Regions from separate parts of the Amycolatopsis sp. lyj-90 genome, predicted to be linked through region 2. Evidence: riboswitches for the same ligand, from Rfam matches in the RefSeq annotation. Region 2 holds a riboswitch; each other region holds the start of a gene.
The links. Region 2 has a riboswitch for cobalamin ahead of ACLJPX_RS02910 (CoA-acylating methylmalonate-semialdehyde dehydrogenase). Riboswitches for the same ligand answer to the same signal wherever they lie in the genome.
Positions count from the first base shown of each region.

Region 1: it holds a riboswitch for cobalamin, as region 2 does, so the genes downstream of both, ACLJPX_RS06875 (prenyltransferase/squalene oxidase repeat-containing protein) here and ACLJPX_RS02910 (CoA-acylating methylmalonate-semialdehyde dehydrogenase) in region 2, are expected to answer to the same signal.
Region 3: it holds a riboswitch for cobalamin, as region 2 does, so the genes downstream of both, metE (5-methyltetrahydropteroyltriglutamate--homocysteine S-methyltransferase) here and ACLJPX_RS02910 (CoA-acylating methylmalonate-semialdehyde dehydrogenase) in region 2, are expected to answer to the same signal.

Region 1 is NZ_JAJPWP010000002.1:266,900-272,033, reverse strand. It holds gene ACLJPX_RS06885 (AurF N-oxygenase family protein) at 1-260, opposite strand, end outside; gene ACLJPX_RS06880 (MerR family transcriptional regulator) at 324-1,064, opposite strand; gene ACLJPX_RS06875 (prenyltransferase/squalene oxidase repeat-containing protein) at 1,133-2,140, opposite strand; cobalamin riboswitch at 2,174-2,305, opposite strand; cobalamin riboswitch at 2,436-2,503, shown strand; gene ACLJPX_RS06870 (hypothetical protein) at 2,607-5,134, shown strand, end outside.
Region 2 is NZ_JAJPWP010000001.1:725,662-730,795, reverse strand. It holds gene ACLJPX_RS02925 (MmgE/PrpD family protein) at 1-47, opposite strand, end outside; gene ACLJPX_RS02920 (3-hydroxybutyryl-CoA dehydrogenase) at 47-916, opposite strand; gene ACLJPX_RS02915 (short-chain fatty acyl-CoA regulator family protein) at 1,051-2,451, shown strand; cobalamin riboswitch at 2,962-3,148, shown strand; gene ACLJPX_RS02910 (CoA-acylating methylmalonate-semialdehyde dehydrogenase) at 3,308-4,807, shown strand; gene ACLJPX_RS02905 (acyl-CoA dehydrogenase family protein) at 4,815-5,134, shown strand, end outside.
Region 3 is NZ_JAJPWP010000016.1:121,856-126,989, reverse strand. It holds gene ACLJPX_RS42230 (ribonucleoside-diphosphate reductase subunit alpha) at 1-1,050, shown strand, start outside; gene ACLJPX_RS42225 (ribonucleotide-diphosphate reductase subunit beta) at 1,124-2,200, shown strand; cobalamin riboswitch at 2,334-2,557, shown strand; gene metE (5-methyltetrahydropteroyltriglutamate--homocysteine S-methyltransferase) at 2,657-4,930, shown strand; gene ACLJPX_RS42215 (cytochrome P450) at 5,067-5,134, shown strand, end outside.

The sequences.
Region 1 (5,134 bases), on a different contig from region 2:
ATCTCGAACCAGATCCCGACGCTGACCGAGTTGATCAGCTCCTGCCGGGACAGCTCCACGCGCTGTTCGTGACTCATCCGGTCCCACAATTCGGTGCCGTACAACGACACCGTCCGCTCGGGGATGAAGAACGCCCCCTCGGTCAGCGGGGCTTCCCAGTCCACGTCGACTTCGGGGTCGTACGACAGCTTCGCGCTCGCCTGCAGCAAGCGCTGCGCACCGGTCTCTCGGTCGCGCAGGGGCCGGGTCCGTGCCGTCATCGCCACTCCCTCGTTCGCGGATTGCATCCCGCGATGGAAAGTTACAGTGGTCGATGTAAATGTTCAAGACTCCTGGTGTTCCCGGAGGTGCTGGGCCAGTTCTTCGAGGAATTCGGGGAAGGCGCGGCTCATCGACAGCGCCAGGCTCGCGGTCACCGCCGACTGCGCCAGCGGCCGCAGCCGTTTCACCAGTTCGGTGAGGTCGGAGATCTCGGTCGCGTCCGGCACCCAGTCCGCTCCGCGCGGGCCGACGACATCGTTGCGGATGGTGTCGAGGAACAGCGTCGCGATGGCGTCGGTGTGCTCGATCAGCGTCTCGGCGAGGCCGAGGACCTGTTCCGGCGGCACTCCCGCCGCCAGCAGTTCGCGGCCAGCCTGCAGCAGCTGCGGGCTGAAGACCTCGAAATGCGCGCCCCGCCGGGTGGCCACCCCCATCGCCAGCACGCGTTTGACGTTGGCGGGGGTGATCAGCCGCCCGAACTCCTTCCGCGCCTGCGTCACGGTGATCCGCTCGGGGGTCTCCTCCGACCACGGCTGGGAGAGCGCGTCTTCCAGGCCCATCAGATCGCCCAGATCCCGCCCCTGCTGCCAGGTCTCGATCATTTCCTCGATCTGGGCGAGGGTGTACCCGCGCTCGAGCAGCTGGACGATCAACCGCAGCCGGGCGAGATGCGCGTCGTCGTACATCGCCACGCGCCCGCGTCGCGTCGGCGCGGGAAGCAGTCCTCTGTCCTGATAGGCGCGCACGTTCCGCACCGACGTCCCCGCCAGGTTCGCGAGTTCGCCCACTCGATACTCAGCCACCGGCACAGGCTAAAGGCTCGTGAGTGGCAAGGACGGTTAGAACCGTCCTTGCCACTCACGAGGTGACGTCAGGAGCAGGCGAGCACCGGCGCCTGCGGACGGCCACCGCCGTGCAGGTCGCTCAGCGGGACCCGCGCCAGGCCGAGGATCGCCTGCGCGGTCGCGCGCGGGGCGGTCGCCGGGTTCAGGCCGGTGGCGTCGTAGGCGATCGCGCCGCGGTCCGCCACGGCGCCGGTGCAGCCGGTCTGCAGCGACCGCAGGAACTCCCGCGCCTTGACCGCGGCGGCGGGACGGTGCCCGGCCAGCGCCTCGGCGGCGAGGCCGGTGCTGTTGGCGTTCGGCGCGTTCGTGCCGACGCCGAAGCCGCCGTTCGCGTGCTGCTTGGTGACCAGCCAGGAGGTGCCTTCGCCGGCGTTCACCGGGTCACCGGTGGCGCGCAGGGCCTGCACGACCATCGCGGTCGAGTCGACGTCGCTCGCGCAGGTCGCTTCGCCGAAGTTCAGCGGGAAGCCGCCGTCCGCGCACTGGGTGCCCGCGAGGAACGTCACGGCCGACGCGGGGGCGCCGGCGGGGGTGCGGTCCAGCGCCAGCAGGGCGAGCGACTGCGAGAAGGCGTTGGAGTAGTCGCCGAACTCGGACCGGTCGGAGAACCGGCCGGACGGCGTGAGCAGCGAGAGCAGTCCCGCCTTCAGGTCGACGCCGCCGAACGCCGCCGGGTTCTTGCCCCGGATCTCCGCGGCCAGCAGCAGTTTGGCGTGCGCGCCCGCGTAGGCCTCGGTACCGCTGCCGACGTAACCGGTGGTGATCTCCGGCTTCGCCAGCCACGTGATCGCCTTGCCCGCGTTGGTGTCCGACACCCCGGCCGCGGCGAACGCGAAGATCGCGTCGATCGTCAAGCCCTGGTCGGGGTACTTCTGGCCGCCGAAGTCGGCCTCGAACCTTTCCCCGTCGGCCATCTGCCTGGCGAGCCAGCCCGCGGCGGCGTCCGCCTTGTTGTGGGTGGCCGCGGTCGCCGCCGGAGCGGCGACCAGTCCGATGCCGCACAGCATGGCGACAGCGAGGACCAAACGTCTCATGAGAACCCTTCCCGCATTTCCACGACAGGAGTCGGTGGTGACACCGCGCGACGTGGGTGACCGGGCTCGCCCGGAGGGCATACCGTTGCGGGACAGCGCCGGACTCTCACCGGACTTCCCCCACGACCGCGCTGAATTGACGATCCGAAGAGTCTCATCCCGGTCAAGCGCCGGGGTACCGCCAGGCGCGAGTCGCGATGTGATCCTGGCAACCGACCTGGTCAGCGGTGCCTGTCGCAGGTAATCGGGTGTTAACCTCGGCGGGCTCGACAACTGAACACCGCCGCCCGTGACGGGGAAGCCGGTCGAAATCCGGCGCTGTCGCGCAACCGTGGGCCCCTCATCAGGGCGAGCCGGGGTACCGCACGAGTGGATGCACGATCAAGAAGTCCGAACCACTGTCGCGATAAACAGGGGTGACTGCGGCGTCCCGCGCCTGTCCTCCGTCATGCCGCAAGGAGGAGCCATGCGCCGCGGGTACCTGGCCGCATCGGCGTTCGCCGTCAGCGTCGGCGTGGTCGCCGCGCTGCTCACCGGGACGGCGACAGCCGCCAACGACCCCGGAGCGGCGAAGTCGAACTCCGGCTGGCTCGCGACGAAGCTGAAGCCGGACGGCACGCTCGAGAACCCCAACGGCGGCGATCTGCCCGACCACGGGCTGATGATCGACGCGCTGTTCGCGATGTACGCCTCGGGCGAAGGCGCGAAGGCCGAGCCGATCGTGAAGTACCTCGACGAGCAGGGCCACGCGACCGACTACTTCACCTGGGACGGGCTCATTCCCGACGGCGGAGAGTTCGACTTCTCCGACATCATCGTCGGCGGTGCGGCGGCCAAGACCCTGGTCGCCGCCGAGGTCGCGGGCCGGAATCCCCGGAACTTCGACGGCTACGACATGGTCGCCGAGACCAAGGCCGCGATCATGCGCAAGGGTCCCGACATCGGCCGGGTCAGCGACTACTCGAAAGATCCCAGACTCGCCGATTCGGTGAGCAACAACGCGAACATGTTCGGCCAGTCCCTCGGCGTGATCGGTCTCGCCGCGGCCGGCGAGAACGACCAGCTCGCCATCGACAAGCTGCTGACCCAGCAGTGTTCCGAGGGCTACTTCCGGATCTTCTTCGCCTACATCAAGACGACCGAGACCGGTGACCACGTCACCGCCGACGGCCACAAGGTCTCGACCTGCGACGAGGGCAAGCCGTTCGACCTGTCCGCCAAGGACGGCGACGCCACCGGTTTCGCCCTGTCGGCGATGCTGGCCGCGCGGAAGGCGGGCGCCGCGGGACTCGACGGCCCGATCGCGAAGACCGTCTCGTGGCTCCTCGCGAATCAGGATCCCGGCGGTGGCTGGGGCGGCGGCGTCGGCACCGAAGCCCCGAACACCAACAGCACCGGGCTGATCCTTCAGGCGCTCGCCGACGTCGGCGGCGCGGACGCGGCGGTGGACAAGGGCGTGCGGTTCCTCAAAGCCGCGCAGGCGACCGCCGCGGCGGACTCCGGCAACAGGCTCGCCGGTGACATCGGCGCGATCGCCTACAACCCTGAGTCGTACGTGGCCGCGCGCGCCAACGGGATCGGCGGTCTCGACACCTGGATCCGCGCGGGTGCCCAGGCCTCGCTCGGGTTGTCCCAGGTCGGCTTCTACGACCTCGCGAAGGGCGGCGGGCCGCCGACGAGCAGCAGCGTGTCTGAGACGCCGACCTCGACGCCGTCCGAAACGAGTTCCGCCACCGGCACCCCGACCTCGACCACGAGCGAGCCGGAGCCGACCAGCACCACGACGACCACGACCACCACTACGACGACGACCACCACGACGACGACCAAGACCACCACGACGCCGGTGACACCGACGCCGGGCACGTCCTCGTCCCCGGTGACCAGCCCGCCCGCGCCGAGCACGGTCACCGTCACGAACACCCCGCCCGCGGCCAAGCCGCAGGAGACCAAGCCCGCGCCGAAGACCACGACGCCGAAACCCAAGAAGGCCGTCACCCCGCGGGCGTCCACCGGCGCCCGGGTCGCGCCGCCGACGGCGATCGCGACCCCGGTCGCCATCCCCGGCACGGCGACACCGGCCTCCCGGCTCGGCGCGTATCTGACGAACCGGCTCGTCGGCGGTGACCACGTCGAGGTCACCGAGGACGGCAAGACCTACGTCGACTACGACGCCACCGCCGAGCTGGTCCTCGCGCTGCGGGCGCTGGACGAGCAGCCGGACACCGTCGCTCGCGCGTCGAAGTTCCTGCTCACGCCGGAAGCCGTGCAGGCCTACGCCCACGGCGCGCCGTACGAACAGAGCGGGGCCTCCTACGCCGAACCACTCGCGAAGCTCGTGCTCGTCGGCGAATTCGTGAAGGCGGATGTCGGCCAGTTGCGCGCGGATCTGGTGAAGCTGCGCGGCGCGGACGGCAAGTTCACCGACACAGGGTCCTTCGCCGACGCCGACGAGACCGTCGAGCGGCACGCGTGGGCACTGCTCGCCACCACCGCCGACCCCGGCCCCGCGGTCGAGCTGCTGCTTTCGCGCCAGTGCGCCGACGGAACCTTCCCGAAGCACCTCGACACCGCCGAATGCGGCTCCGGTGACCTCGGAGCGACAGCCGCCGCGGTCACCGCGCTGGCCGCCCGTCCGCACACCGACGCCGCGCCGTCGGCCAAACGGCCGGACGGCTGGACCGAGCGGCGCGTGTCGGCGTTCGTCTCCGCGGTGAGCGCGCTCGGCGTCCGGCCGACCGGCGAGGGCATGGTGACCGGCGAGGCGGGCGAGCCGGACGTCGCGCTGAGCGCCACCGTCGCCGCCGCGCGGCAGATCGCCGGGCTCGACGCGAGCGGAACCGCGCGGTCGCTGGGCAAACTGGTCCAGGCCGACGGCGGGTTCGCCAAGGGATCCGTGGCGGCGAGCGACGGGAAGACCGATTTCCCGACGAGCCTGGCCGCCGCGCAGGGTGTCGCGGGCCGGTCCTGGCTCACCGCCGCGGATTCGCCGCT
Region 2 (5,134 bases):
GGCAGCGATTCGGCGGATCGGTAGGTGCGGACGGTGTGGTCGATCATCACTTTCCTTCGTAGACGTGGAATCCGCGGCCGGTCTTCTTGCCGAGCAGCCCGGCGTCGACCATGCGCAGCAGCAGGGGCGGTGGCGCGTAGAGCGCTTCCTTGAACTCGGCGTAGAGCGAGTCCGCGATCGCGGCCACGGTGTCGAGGCCGATCAGGTCGGTCAGGCGCAGGGGTCCCATCGGATGCGCGGTACCGAGTTCCATCCCTCGGTCCACATCGGACGCGGCGGCGAAGCCCGACTCCACCATCCGGATGGCCGACAGAAGGTACGGCACGAGCAGTGCGTTGACCACGAACCCGGCCCGGTCGCGTGCCCGCACGGTCTGCTTGCCGAGGACGTCGCGGGCGAACCGTTCGGCGCGGTCCACTGTGGACGCGCTGGTCAGCAGCGAGCCGACCACCTCGACCAGCGGCAGCACCGGGACCGGATTGAAGAAGTGCAGGCCGACGACCTGTTCGGCCCGGCCGGTGGCCATCGCCAGCCGCATGATCGGGAGGGAGGAGGTGTTCGACGCGAGGATCGCGGCGGGGTCGGTCACGACCTTGTCGAGTGTCGCGAACAGCTCCAGCTTGACCTGCTCGTCCTCGGCGACGGCTTCGATCACCAGCTGACGGTCGGCCAGTTCGCCGACGTCGGTGGTGAACCGCAGCCGCCAGGCGGCGCGTTCGGCCTCCGGGCGGCCGAGCTTGCCCGCCCGGACCGCCCGATCGAGCGAGGCCAAGATCCGCGCGCGGCCCGCGTCGGCGGACGGTGTGTCGTGTTCGCACACCACGACGTCCAGGCCGGACCGGGCGCACACCTCGGCGATTCCGGCCCCCATCTGACCGGCCCCGACGACGCCTGCTCGGGCGATCTCCGCGCTCATCCGCACTCCCTTTGTGAACCTTGTGGTGCTCTGCCACGAGCGTGGCACCGACCTCGCGACCGTCGCTAGCCCACAGCGCTGTGAAGAGTTGTGAACGTTCGCGAACCGCTTGTAAAAGTTGTTACAGTCGCTTTGTGGAGAAGATGTACGCGGGTGCCCGGCTGCGCCAGCTGCGCGAAGGCCGGTCCATGACGCAGTCCGAACTGGCCAGGCTGCTGGAGATCTCGCCGAGTTACGTCAACCAGCTCGAACACAACGGCAGGCCCCTGACCATGCCGGTCCTGCTGAAGCTCACCGAGACCTTCGGCGTGGACACGGAGTTCTTCGCCGCCCGCGACACCGCCCGGCTGGTCGCCGACGTCCGCGAGGTGTTCGGCGACAACACCGTCAGCGGCGCGATCTCCGCGGGCGAGGTCGACGCGCTGACCACCACGCTGCCCGAGGTGGCGCGGACGCTCGTCGCGCTGCACCGCCGCTACCGCGAAGCCGTGGAGAACATCGCCACGCTGGTGACCGAGCAGGGACTCGACCGGTCGACCGCGCAACAGCCGCACGAGGAGATCCGGGACTGGTTCTACCTGCGCCGCAACCACGTCACGGAACTGGACGCTCCCGCGGAGAAGCTGGCCGCCGAGTTGCGCCTCCACCCCGGCGAAGTCCGCAGTGGACTGGCCGCCGGACTGTTGGACCGTCACGGCGTCAAGGTGGTCTCCGAATCCCTAGGCGCCGATCAGCACCACTTCGACACGCGCGAGAAGACGCTGCGTCTCTCCCCCGCGCTGCGCCCCGGTCAGGCCGCGTTCCGGCTCGCGTCCGAGCTGGCGCTGCTGGAGGCAGGCGACGTGATCGACCGGCTCGTCGACGACGGGAAGTTCAGCGGCGACACCGCCCGGCGACTCGCGCGGATCGGCCTGGCCAACTACTACGCGGGCGCGCTCGTCCTGCCGTATCGCGTTTTCCTCGGCGCGGCGGAACGCTACCGCTACGACATCACGCGCCTTTCCGACCACTTCGGCGTCGGCTTCGAGACGATCTGCCATCGACTGTCCACTTTGCAGCGACCGGGCACCCGCGGCGTGCCGTTCTCCTTCGTGCGGGTCGACCGTGCGGGCAACATCTCGAAACGTCAGTCCGCCACCGGGTTTCACTTCTCCCGTGTCGGCGGCTCATGTCCACTGTGGATCGTCTACGAGGCGTTCAGTTCGCCGGGCCGGATCCTCACCCAGGTCGCCGAACTCCCGGACGGCAAGAAGTACTTCTGGCTGGCCCGCACCGTTTCCCGCGCGGCGGGCGGGCACGGCGATCCCGGCAAGACGTTCGCGATCGGGCTCGGCTGCGAACTCCGGCACGCGCGACGGCTCGTGTACTCCGACGGGCTGGCGCTCGGCACCGGCGCGGCCGTCACCCCGATCGGGATGGGGTGCAAGGTCTGCGAACGGCCCGCGTGCCCGCAGCGCGCCTTCCCCGCGATCGGGAAACCGATGCGGGTCGACGAGCATTCGTCCAGCCTGCTGCCCTACCCGCCACTCTCGTGAGTGGCGGTTTATCGAGGAGAAGGGCGAACCCGGCGTGCTCGTGCCGTCTTTCGCTCGCAGGGTGGGCGTTGTGAAAGCCACTTTCGCAACAACGGTGAAGGTTGGGAAAGTGGCTTTCACAACACCGTTGTCCCCGGGTGACCCCGTTCCTGGCTGGAGCTGAAGGTTCAGACCGTGTGGGGCGAGGTGGTCGTGAGTGGCGATTCGGCTTAGAACCCGAATCGCCACTCACGACCGAAGCCACTGATCCCGGTCACCGTGAAGGCCACACCAGGCTCGCCGGGGTGTCGCGAAAGCCACTTTCGGGACATCAGACCTCGCGAAAGTGGCTTTCGCGACAAGGCCGCTCGGCGTTGGACGCGGCGAAAGACGCCCCGATCCTCCGTTGATCAAGACCGTGCCACCCCCACACCCCCACGGCCGGCAGCCGGGCGGGGGATTCCGGACGCCACCACTCACGAGACCCATCGCGTACCTGAGGCGTACGCCACACCCTTGTCCTCGACATAGTCGGACTTCCTACTTTATGGTGTCCACAGGTCTGCGGTGCAGGGAAGCCGGTGAAAATCCGGTGCGGTCCCGCCACTGTGACCGGGGAGCGGCGCTCCCGCAGAGAAGGCCACTGGCGCGAGCCGGGAAGGCCGGAGCCGCCGCGGATCCGGGAGCCAGGATACCGGCCGCAGACGTGTCGTGTTCGTCCACGAGGATGGAGCTGAACGCATGCGGATTCTTCCTGCCTGCGCGAAAGTCGCCGACCCGCCACCACCCCGGCGGTAAGTCGTCCGTACTCCCCTGCCCGGCCACCGATCGTGGTCTTCGGGCGGCTTCGTCCTGCGTACTTTCGGAAAGGGCATCCATGAGCACCGAACTCAGCCACTTCGTCGGCGGCAAGCCGGTATCGGGTACGTCCGGCCGGTTCGCCGACGTCTTCGACCCCAGCACCGGCGCCGTCCAGGCCCGCGTCCCGCTCGCCTCGGCCACCGAGGTCGCCGCCGTCGTCGCCGACGCGGCGCAGGCCCAGCTTGAATGGGCCCGCTGGAACCCGCAGAAGCGGGCCCGCGTGCTGTTGAAGTTCGTCGACCTCGTCCGCGCGGAAGAGGACTCCCTCGCCCGCCTGCTCTCGTCCGAACACGGCAAGACCGTTCCCGACGCGCGCGGCGACATCCAGCGTGGCCTCGAAGTGGTCGAGTTCGCCATCGGTATCCCGCACCTGCTCAAGGGCGAGTACAGCGACAGCGCGGGCACCGGCATCGACGTCTACTCGATGCGGCAGCCGCTCGGCGTGGTCGCCGGCATCACGCCGTTCAACTTCCCCGCGATGATCCCGTTGTGGAAGGCCGCCCCGGCGATCGCCTGCGGCAACTCCTTCGTGCTCAAGCCGTCCGAACGCGACCCGTCGGTCCCGCTGCGGCTGGCCGAACTCTTCCTCGAAGCAGGCCTGCCGCCGGGCGTGTTCAACGTGGTCAACGGCGACAAGGAAGCCGTCGACGCGCTGCTCACCGACCCCCGTGTCGAGGCCGTCGGCTTCGTCGGCTCGTCCTCGATCGCCGAGTACATCTACACAACCGCGGCCGCGCACGGGAAGCGCGCACAGTGCTTCGGCGGCGCCAAGAACCACATGATCGTGATGCCGGACGCCGACCTCGACCAGGTCGTCGACGCGCTGATCGGCGCCGGGTACGGCTCCGCGGGTGAACGCTGCATGGCGATCTCCGTCGCCGTCCCGGTCGGCGAAGCCACCGCCGACGCGCTGGCCGCCCGGCTGACCGAACGCGTCAAGACGCTGAAGATCGGTGCCTCCCTGGACGAAACGGCCGACTTCGGGCCGCTGGTCACCGCCGAAGCCGTCCAGCGGGTCCGCGACTACATCGACGTCGGCCTCGCCGAGGGCGCGAAACTGCTGGTCGACGGCCGCGAGACCACTGTGGACGGTCACGAGAACGGCTTCTTCCTCGGCGGCTGCCTGTTCGACCACGTCACCAGCGACATGCGGATCTACCGCGAGGAGATCTTCGGCCCGGTGCTGTCGATCGTGCGCGCGGCCGACTACGAGGAAGCGCTGCGGCTGCCCAGCGAGCACGAGTACGGCAACGGCGTCGCGATCTTCACCCGCGACGGCGACACGGCCCGCGACTTCACCTCGCGGGTGAACACCGGGATGGTCGGGGTCAACGTGCCCATCCCGGTCCCGATCGCCTACCACACCTTCGGCGGCTGGAAGCGCTCCGGTTTCGGCGACCTCAACCAGCACGGACCGGACTCGATCCGGTTCTACACCAAGACCAAGACGGTCACCTCGCGCTGGCCTTCGGGCACCAAGGAAGGCGCCAGCTTCGTCATCCCGACGATGAGCTGAGGCCACGATGAGACTGACCGACGAACAGCGGGCCCTGCGTGAGACCGCCGCGGAGTTCGCGGCGGAACACCTCGCCCCGCACGCGATCGAATGGGACCAGGCCAAGCATTTCCCGGTCGACGTCCTCCGTAAGGCCGCCCAGCTGGGCATGGGCGGCATCTACCTGCCCGAAGACCTCGGCGGCTCCGCGCTCGGCCGGCTCGACGGCGTCCTCGTGTTCGAGGCGCTCGCCGGCGGCTGCCCGTCGCTGGCCGCCTACATCTCGATCCACAACATGGTCGCGACCATGATCGACAAGTTCGGCGACGACGCCCAGCGGCACCGGTA
Region 3 (5,134 bases), on a different contig from region 2:
GGGCTGGGCCTGATGGGCTTCCAGGACGCGCTGTTCGAGATCGGTGTCCCGCTGTCCTCGGAAGAGGCTGTCCAGTTCGCGGACACCAGCATGGAGCACATCAGCTACTACGCGATCTCGGCGTCGACCGACCTCGCCGAGGAGCGCGGCCAGTACCAGACGTTCGAGGGTTCCTTGTGGAGCAAGGGAATCCTGCCGATCGACTCGCTGCAGCTGCTGATCGACGCCCGCCAGGGCGACGCGCTCGACGTCGACACCTCGTCCACTTTGGACTGGGCGCCGCTGCGCGAGCGGGTCAAGACCGTCGGTATGCGCAACTCCAACGTGATGGCGATCGCGCCGACCGCGACGATCTCCAACATCGTGGGCGTCGGGCAGTCGATCGAGCCGCTGTTCCAGAACCTGTTCGTCAAGTCGAACATGTCCGGCGACTTCACCGTGGTGAACCCGCACCTGGTCCGCTCGCTCAAGGAGCGCGGGCTGTGGGACGAGGTCATGGTGTCGGACCTGAAGTACTTCGACGGCAGCCTCGGCCAGATCGACCGCGTGCCGGACGACCTCAAGGCGCTGTACGCGACCGCGTTCGAGATCGAGTCGCGGTGGCTGGTGGACGCCGGTTCGCGTCGTCAGAAGTGGATCGACCAGGCGCAGTCGCTGAACCTGTACATCGCGGCGCCCAGCGGCCGCAAGCTCGACGAGCTGTACCGCTACGCCTGGCACAAGGGCCTCAAGACCACGTACTACCTGCGGGCGCGGTCCGCGACGCACGTGGAGAAGAGCACCCTGCGCGGCACCGACGGCAAGCTGAACGCGGTCTCGGCCACCCCGGCCCCGGCCACACCTTCGGCACCCAAGCCCGCCGCTCCCGCCGCTTCGCCCGCCCCGTCGGCTTCCGCCGCGGTTTCGCCGTCGCCCGCCGCCGCCGTGCCCGCGGTGCCGGTGACCGCCCCGGAGCCGAAGGAGATCCCGCAGGTCTCCGACGTCGACTTCGTCGCCACCGACGGCGCAGCCTGCCGTATCGACGACCCCGACTGCGAAGCCTGCCAGTAAACATCCTCGTGAGTGGTAAGGGCGGTTCTAACCGTCCTTACCACTCACGACGCCTCTTGGAGTGTGCCCCTCTATGACCACCTTTGACGCTTCCACCGACGCCACCGGCCTCGGTGAGATCGAAGTCGGCGCCGCCCGGATCAACGTCGACGACAAGCGGATGATCAACGCCCGCGCCGACGTCAACCAGCTGCTGCCGATGAAGTACACCTGGGCGTGGGAGAAGTACCTCGCCGGTTGCAACAACCACTGGATGCCGACCGAGGTCGCCATGCAGGCCGACATCGCGCTGTGGAAGTCGGCCGACGGCCTGACCGAGGACGAGCGCACCATGCTCAAGCGCAACCTCGGCTTCTTCGCCACCGCGGAATCGCTGGTGGCCAACAACATCGTGCTCGCGGTGTACCGCCAGATCACCAACCCCGAATGCCGCCAGTACCTGCTGCGCCAGGCGTTCGAGGAGGCCGTGCACACGCACACCTTCCAGTACATCTGCGAGAGCCTCGGCCTGGTCGAGGGCGAGCTGTTCAACATGTACCGCGAGGTCCCCTCCATCTCGGAGAAGGACGCGTGGGCGCTGAAGTACACGCAGAACCTGGAGAACCCGGACTTCGAGACCGGTACCCCCGAGGCCGACCAGAACTTCCTGCGTGACCTGGTCGCGTTCTACGTGATCTTCGAGGGCATGTGGTTCTACACCGGCTTCGCGCAGATCCTCTCGCTCGGCCGCCGGAACAAGATGATCGGCATTGCCGAGCAGTACCAGTACATCCTGCGCGACGAGTCGATCCACCTGAACTTCGGCATCGACTGCATCAACCAGATCAAGATCGAGAACCCGCACCTGTGGACCGAGGAGTTCCAGGCGGAGATCCGCGGCATGCTGACCGAGGCCTGCGAGCTCGAGGTCTCCTACGCCCGCGACACCATGCCGCGCGGCATGCTCGGGCTGTCGGCCGAGCTGATCGAGCAGTACATGCACTTCATCACCGACCGTCGTGCGCAGCAGATCGGCCTCCAGCCGATCTTCGGCGAGACGGAGAACCCGTTCCCGTGGATGTCGGAGGCGATGGACCTCAAGAAGGAGAAGAACTTCTTCGAGACCCGCGTCATCGAGTACCAGTCCGGTGGTGCCCTCGACTGGGACTGATCCCGCATCTCACGTGATCAGAGACGGAACACGCCGGGCGGACTTCCGCCCGGCGTGTTCCGTCTCCAGACACGCGAGTTCACCGTCTGATCACGTGAGTTACGCCTCCAGTCACACGAGACCCGAATTCGGTACGCTCCAGGGTGCTACTGGTTCGCCCGGCCTCCCAGGCCGGTCGAGGTAACAGGGAACCCGGTGTGAATCCGGGACTGCCCCGCAGCGGTATGTGGGAACGAAAGCCGTCACCGTGCGAGACACGGTAAAGCACTGGGGCATGGCGCCCCGGGAAGCGACGGCCGGTAGGAGCGAGCGAGTCGCCCACGAGTCCGAAGACCTGCCCGTGGTGCGCGCGCCGACGGCGTGCGTGAGTCCGGGCCTCGTGGGATGGGCGCGACCGAATCGCGGTCACTCCTGCGCGCGTCCGGGCTCTGACGACAAGCTCGCGAGGAGAGAGCTGTGACCGAAATCGGCACCACTGTGCTGGGCTACCCCCGGATCGGACCGGACCGGGAACTCAAGCGTTCACTCGAACGCTACTGGGCGGGCAAGATCGACGAGGCCGCGTTGCTGGAGACCGGCCGCGCGCTGCGCACGCAGACCTGGCGGGAACTCAAGGACGCCGGACTGGATTCCGTCCCCTCCAACACGTTCTCCCACTACGACCAGGTGCTCGACACCGCCGAGCTGTTCGGAGCGCTGCCGGAGCGCGTCACGAAGCTCGGTCTCTCGCCGCTCGACACCTACTTCGCCGCAGCTCGCGGGGTGCAGGACGCGCCCGCGATGGAGATGACGAAGTGGTTCGACACGAACTACCACTACATCGTCCCCGAACTCGGGCCGGACACCCGGTTCTCGGTCGCCGGCTCCAAGCCGCTCGACGAGTACCGCGAGGCCCGCGCGATCGGCGTCGAGACACGGCCGGTGCTGGTGGGCCCGGTGACGTTCTTGCTGCTCGCGAAGGCCGCCGAGGGTGCTCCGGAGGGCTTCCGCCCGCTGGACCTTCTCGACAACCTTCTCGACGGCTACGTCGAACTGCTGCGGCGCCTGCATGACGAAGGCGTCGAGTGGGTCCAGCTCGACGAGCCCGCCTTCGCAGGCGACCGCACCGAGCCGGAGCTCAACGCGCTCATCCGCGCCTACCACCGGCTCGCGAAGGAGACCGCGCGCCCGAAGATCCTGGTCGCCGGATACTTCGGCGGTCTCGGCCGGGGACTGGGTGTGCTCGCCCGTTCCCCGATCGACGCCCTCGCCGTCGACCTCGTCACTGATGAGTCCTTTGTGGACGCCGTCGCGGCCGAACCCGCCTTGCGCGACAAGGAGGTCCTGGCCGGTGTCGTGGACGGGCGCAATGTCTGGCGCACCGACCCGACCCGCGCGCTCAGCCGGGCGGCGACGCTGCTCGGCACCGCGAAGTCGGTCAGCGTCTCGACGTCGTGCTCGCTGCTGCACGTGCCTTACGACGTCGAGCGGGAGGCCGAGCTCCACCCGCGGCTCAAGGGCTGGCTCGCGTTCGCCAAGCAGAAGGTCGACGAGGTCGTCCTGCTCGGCCGCGCGCTGAAGGAGGAGGGCGTCGACCTCTCCGCCGCCCGTGCGGCGGCCACGGACCGCGCCACGGCGGCCGATCTGGCCGACGCCGGGGTCCGTGCCCGGCTGGAGGCGCTGCGGCCGGAGGACACCGTCCGTTCCCCCTACGCGCGGCGCGCGGCGGCCCAGCAGGCCGCGCTGGCCCTGCCGCCGTTGCCGAGCACGACGATCGGCTCGTTCCCCCAGACCACCGACGTCCGCAAGGCCCGTGCCGCGCACAAGGCGGGCTCGCTGGACGACGCCGGGTACGAGGCCGCGATGAAGGCGGAGATCGAGCGCGTCATCCGGCTGCAGGAGGATCTGGGCCTGGACGTGCTGGTGCACGGCGAGCCCGAGCGCAACGACATGGTGCAGTACTTCGCCGAGCGGCTGGCCGGGTTCGCGGCCACCGACTTCGGCTGGGTGCAGTCCTACGGCTCGCGGTGTGTCCGGCCGCCGATCCTGTACGGCGACGTCTCCCGTCCCGAGCCGATGACCGTCGAGTGGGCGCGCTACGCGCAAAGCCTGACCGGCAAGCCCGTCAAGGGCATGCTGACCGGGCCGGTGACGATTCTGGCGTGGTCGTTCGTCCGCGACGACCAGCCGCTGGGCGAGACCGCCCGCCAGGTCGCGCTGGCCATCCGCGACGAGGTGCACGACCTGCAGGCGGCCGGCATCCGCGTCATCCAGGTGGATGAGCCGGCGCTGCGGGAACTGCTCCCGCTGCGCGCTGCGGCGCACGAGGCGTACTTCTCTTGGGCGGTTTCGTCGTTCCGGCTGGCGACGTCCGGGATCGACGACGCGACACAGATCCACACGCACATGTGCTATTCGGAGTTCGGTGAGGTGGTGAAGGCGATCGACGCGCTCGACGCCGACGTCACCAGCATCGAGGCGGCGCGGTCGAAGATGGAGGTCGTCACCGACCTCGGCGCGGCGGGCTTCGGCCGCGGCGTCGGGCCGGGCGTGTACGACATCCACTCGCCGCGCGTCCCCGGCGTCGACGAGGTCAGCGGGCTGCTGCGGACCGCCGTCGGCGCCGTGCCCGCCGAGCGGATCTGGGTCAACCCGGACTGCGGGCTGAAGACCCGCGGTTACGCCGAGGTGGAGCCTGCCCTGCGGAACCTGGTCGCGGCCGCGAACGCGGTCCGGTCCGAGCTGGGCTGATCAGGACATGAAGGCCCCCTTCCTTGCTCCAGGCGCAAGGAAGGGGGCCTTATGTACATCCGCCGGGGTATTGTCAACCTGCCAACAAGAGTGCGATGGTGGGGCGGTAGCCGGTCTCAACGGGGAGATGGTCACCATGGCGAACGCCGTCGAAAAGGTCACCGGGGCACTGCGTGAGCGGGTCCCGCCGCTCACCTCGATCCC